2 regions of the Marinobacter alkaliphilus genome follow, and region 2 is predicted to be linked to the other one. Evidence: predicted binding sites of a transcription regulator. Region 2 holds the regulator's gene; the other holds the start of a gene.
What was found. The regulator LexA, encoded in region 2, represses DNA repair genes until DNA is damaged. The targets are predictions, from matches to a motif close to CTGTNTNNNNANACAG.

Region 1 (2,400 bases), 110 kb from region 2:
ATGTTCTCTTCCAGGAACTTGCAGGCGTTGGCTTTGCCCTGGCCGATTTTATCGCCGTTGTAGGCGTACCAGGCGCCGGATTTGTCGACGAAGCCTTCTTTAACGCCCATGTCCAGCACTTCGGCCATGTGGTAGATGCCCTTGCCGTACATGATCTGGAACTCGGCCTGCTTGAAGGGCGGAGATACCTTGTTCTTGACGACTTTTACGCGGGTTTCGTTACCGACCACTTCGTCGCCCTCTTTGACAGCGCCGATGCGGCGGATGTCCAAGCGTACGGAGGAGTAGAATTTCAGGGCGTTACCGCCGGTGGTGGTTTCCGGGCTGCCGAACATGACGCCGATTTTCATACGGATCTGGTTGATGAAGACCATCAGGCAGTTGGCGTGTTTGACGTTACCGGTCAGTTTACGCAGGGCCTGGGACATCAGGCGGGCCTGGAGGCCTACGTGGCTGTCGCCCATCTCGCCTTCGATTTCGGCTTTCGGTGTCAGTGCGGCAACGGAGTCGACGATGATCACGTCAATGGCGTTGGAGCGCACCAGCATGTCGGCGATTTCCAGGGCCTGTTCGCCGGTGTCTGGCTGGGACACCAGCAGGTCGTCTACGTTTACGCCCAGCTTTTCCGCGTAAATGGGGTCGAGCGCGTGCTCGGCGTCGATGAAGGCGCAGGTTTTGCCGGCCTTCTGGGCTTCCGCAATCACCTGCAAGGTCAGCGTGGTTTTACCGGAGCTTTCCGGGCCGTAGATCTCTACAATCCGGCCATACGGCAAGCCACCAATACCCAGGGCCACGTCCAGCCCCAGGGAGCCGGTGGATACCGCAGGAATGGCTTCACGGGGCTGGTCGCCCATTTTCATCACGGCGCCCTTGCCGAACTGGCGTTCAATCTGGCCCAGTGCTGCGCTGAGTGCTTTCTTGCGGTTGTCTTCCATTGTTACCTGCCCCTCACTATTCGATATGACGACACCGGAGGTGTATCCAGTGTTTTCCTGTATATTTGAACAGTATTAAAACATAAGCCTTGGCACAGACCAACCCCTGCCGGGGTGAAAAACATCACAGTGCTTTCAGAAACTCCGTAACCCCTTGCAACACATACAAAACCGATTGCCGGCGTACCTGTTCCCGGTCGCCGTCAAAGTGCTGAACACGGGTTTGCGTGTTGTCCGGGCCGGTACCCCAGGCAAACCATACCGTGCCCACAGGCTTTTCCACGCTGCCGCCGCCGGGGCCGGCAACGCCGCTGATGGCCACGGCCACATCCACACCGGTGGCGCGAACGGCACCGGCCACCATCTGGCGCACCACCGGTTCGCTGACAGCGCCATGTTCGGCCAGCGCCTTTTCTTCCACGCCCAGAATGGCCTGTTTGGCCTCGTTGCTGTAGGTCACCAGCCCGGCCATCACATAGGCAGAGGAACCCGCCCTGTCTGTCAGCACCTTGGCCACCCAGCCACCGGTGCAGCTTTCAGCGGTGGCCATGGTTCTGCCTTGCTGCATCAACAAGTCTCCCAGCGCATTGCCGGCGGTTTCCAGTTGCTGATCGGTTGCTTGCATAGCCTTCTCCAAGATCCTGTTGCCAAACCCTTCGTTTCATCCCGGGCGTTATTTTCTTACAATCCCCGCTTTGACCCAAACGCACGATCAACCGGACGCTTCCATGCCTGCAACCCAGACCGATCTTTCCAAGCATACCCCCATGATGCAGCAGTACCTGAAGATCAAGCGGGAGCACCCGAACGAGCTGGTGTTCTACCGCATGGGTGACTTCTACGAGCTGTTTTACGACGATGCCAAGAAAGCCGCCGAGTTGCTGGACATTACCCTGACCGCCCGGGGGCAATCCGGCGGCAATCCTATACCCATGGCCGGCGTGCCTTTCCACTCCGCTGAGGGCTACATTGCCCGCATGGTGCGCGCAGGTCAATCCATCGCCATTGCCGAACAGATTGGCGATCCGGCCACCAGCAAGGGGCCGGTGGAACGGAAGGTGGTGCGCATTGTTACCCCCGGCACCCTCAGCGATGAAGCCTTCCTGGAAGACCGCCGCGACAACCTTCTGGCGGCTATTTTCAGCCATAAAGAGCAGTTCGGCTTTGCCTCGCTGGATATTTCCAGTGGTCGCTTTGCAGTGTCTGAACTGGACAGCCTGGAAGCCCTGCAGGGGGAACTGCAGCGGCTGCGCCCGGCCGAGATCCTGATCAGCGAAGATTTCCCCTTCGGTGACCTGCTGGAAGGCTTCACCGGTGTGCGCCGGCAAGGCCCCTGGCTGTTCGAGCTGGATTCAGCCCGGCGTGTGATTACCCAGCAACTCCAGGTGCGTGACCTCACCGGTTTTGGCTGCGAAGACCTGCACCTGGCCATTTGTGCCGCTGGCTGCCTGCTGCAGTACGCCAG
Region 2 (2,400 bases):
TGCGATCTGCTCCAGTACCACCCAGTCGTTCCAGACCGTGGAAAAATGCCATCGGGGGTTGTCGATATCGCAATCGGGTAACCGGTAGTGAAGCGTCGGCCGGCTCTTGATTCTCGGGTCGTCCACATAGTCGTGCAACAGCTCTGAATCCAGATGTGCAAACAGTGGCAGAAGGTCCAGGGCCTTGTTCCGCGTCGGGTTGAAGTTCAGGTAGTCTTTCATCAGCGAGGCCTGGTCGGGAGCATAATCTTCCGCCATCAGCATGTCCGTGTAACGGCTGCTCCAGGGCTCGATGTAAGTGGTAAATTTTCGGCTTATGTCAATCTGATGCCGGGATTTGAGCCAGTCATAAAGTGCCGCGAAGGCCTGCAGGTAGGTGACAATGGTTGCGGGTTCCAGGTCCGGCAGTTCGGGATTGAGTTGCAGGCCGAAAGCAAAATAAATCGCTTCCCGGCTGCCTTCCGCGCCAAGTTCGCGCAGCTCGTCTACCAGTTCTTCGATCAGACCCAGTCTGGAAAAGGGCAGAGGTGGCCCGACAATCTCAAGAGGCACAATGCGTTCTGCGGCAAAATCGATGACATCCATGGCGTGGGTGCCCAGCTCGCGGATTGACTCGGGCAGGCGTTCGTCCGCCAGGTCAAGATCCTTCACAGGGTCAGAGTCCAGCTCAATGGTGAAGGTTCCGGCGTCAGTCTCCAGGCGGCTGACATAACGCGACTCCAGCTCCGGGCTGCCCTTGAGCAGGCGGGCGACATGTTCAACCAATTCATCGTAGCCCAGTCCGGAGAGTTCGATCTCCACGCCAACTCTACGCTCTTCTCCTTGATGATTACGAAGCCGCTCCGGCATCGCACAACGCTCTGTCGAATTCATTGGCACCTTGCATCCATATAATTCACGGACTTAAACCATAACACACCGATATGCAGCGGCCCGATTACATGACAGAAAATTTCAATCGGGCTTTACACTGGATAAAACACTGTATATAGTCAAATCACTGTATATAAAACCAGGATGAAAAACCCGGAGTACATGCATGAAGCTGACCGCGCGACAGTCCCAGGTGCTGGATATCATCCGGCGGTACGTAGACGAAACCGGTTACCCGCCAACGCGGGCAGAAATCGCTGCCGAACTGGGGTTTCGCTCCGCCAATGCGGCAGAGGAGCACTTGCGGGCCCTGGCCAGGAAAGGCGCCATCGAAATGGTGCCTGGTGCCAGCCGGGGGATTCGACTGCCGGAAGTGGAGCAGGACCCAGGGTTACCGGTTGTCGGCCAGGTTGCGGCGGGTAGCCCGATTCTCGCCCAGGAACACATTGAAGAGCACTGCACTTTGCAGCCGGAATTTTTCTCGCCATCCGCCGATTACCTGCTCCGCGTGCGCGGCATGAGCATGAAAGACATTGGCATTCTCGACGGTGATTTGCTCGCAGTGCATCGCACTCAGGATGTTCATAACGGGCAGGTGGTTGTGGCCAGGGTTGGTGAAGAAGTGACGGTAAAACGGTTTCGCAGGGACGGCTCGAAGGTCTGGTTGATTGCGGAGAACGAAGAGTTCGCCCCGATTGAAATTGATCTGGCCGAACAGGAGTTGTTTATCGAAGGTCTGGGTGTGGGCGTGATCCGCCGATCAGATTTGCATTGATAACCAGCAATAAGAAACGATTAGCGCAGGTAGGTGAGCAATGGAACAGTTAAGCTTCACTCAGAACATGGCGTTCCAGCCGGCGGCCATCATGCCCGCCCGCACGGTGTCTACAGGAAAAGCACGGGCCACAGCCCTTCACTCATCGTCAGACGTCGGTCGGGGAACCAGGGATTTTGGCGGTAACGTGACGGAAATTATTCTTCCTGAAGGCCAGGTAGAGAATGTCCAGTTACTGCTCCCTATGCTCACCCAGCTGAATCAGGAGAAGCGCTGGCTGGCCCTGATTGACCCGCCACAGTCCCTGGTTGGCAAGTGGCAGAAAATGCACGGTATTGTGGCCAGTGAGTTGCTGGTATTGCGCTCAACCAACGATTACTCCGCACAGCAGCTGGCTGAGCGGGCTTTGAGTGCTGGTACCTGTCATGCGGTGGTGCTCTGGACTAACAAGCTCGGGCGTTCAGCCTTTGAGTCCCTTCAAAAGGCTTCGGCGCAAGGTAGCAGCCACGGCGTGGTGCTGCGTCATCGGTAAAGGAGTTCAGTGGAGGGTGTATTGGGGCTGGGATTCGGCCAGATCATTGTCGTCATCGTCCCAGTCAATATCGTGTGCGATATTGCCAGCGGCCTCAATCCCTGCCGCAATCATCGCCTTGGCAACGCTCATGTCGCGGTCTTCCATCATTTCCCTGGCCTCCTGCGAGAAGGAAATGCGCACCAACGGCGCTGCGTCGTCATCAATGCGGCGCAAGGCG

Region 1: recA (recombinase RecA) is a predicted target of LexA. The motif match lies at 993-1,008, and genes of this name have one in related genera.

The regions. Positions count from the first base shown of each region.
Region 1 is NZ_AP043751.1:3,685,848-3,688,247, forward strand. Features, by position in the region: gene recA (recombinase RecA) at 1-935, opposite strand, end outside; gene pncC (nicotinamide-nucleotide amidase) at 1,060-1,560, opposite strand; gene mutS (DNA mismatch repair protein MutS) at 1,664-2,400, shown strand, end outside.
Region 2 is NZ_AP043751.1:3,580,282-3,582,681, reverse strand. Features, by position in the region: gene ACZ5Q2_RS16380 (amidoligase family protein) at 1-873, opposite strand, end outside; gene lexA (transcriptional repressor LexA) at 1,040-1,648, shown strand; gene ACZ5Q2_RS16370 (cell division inhibitor SulA) at 1,689-2,180, shown strand; gene ACZ5Q2_RS16365 (hypothetical protein) at 2,187-2,400, opposite strand, start outside.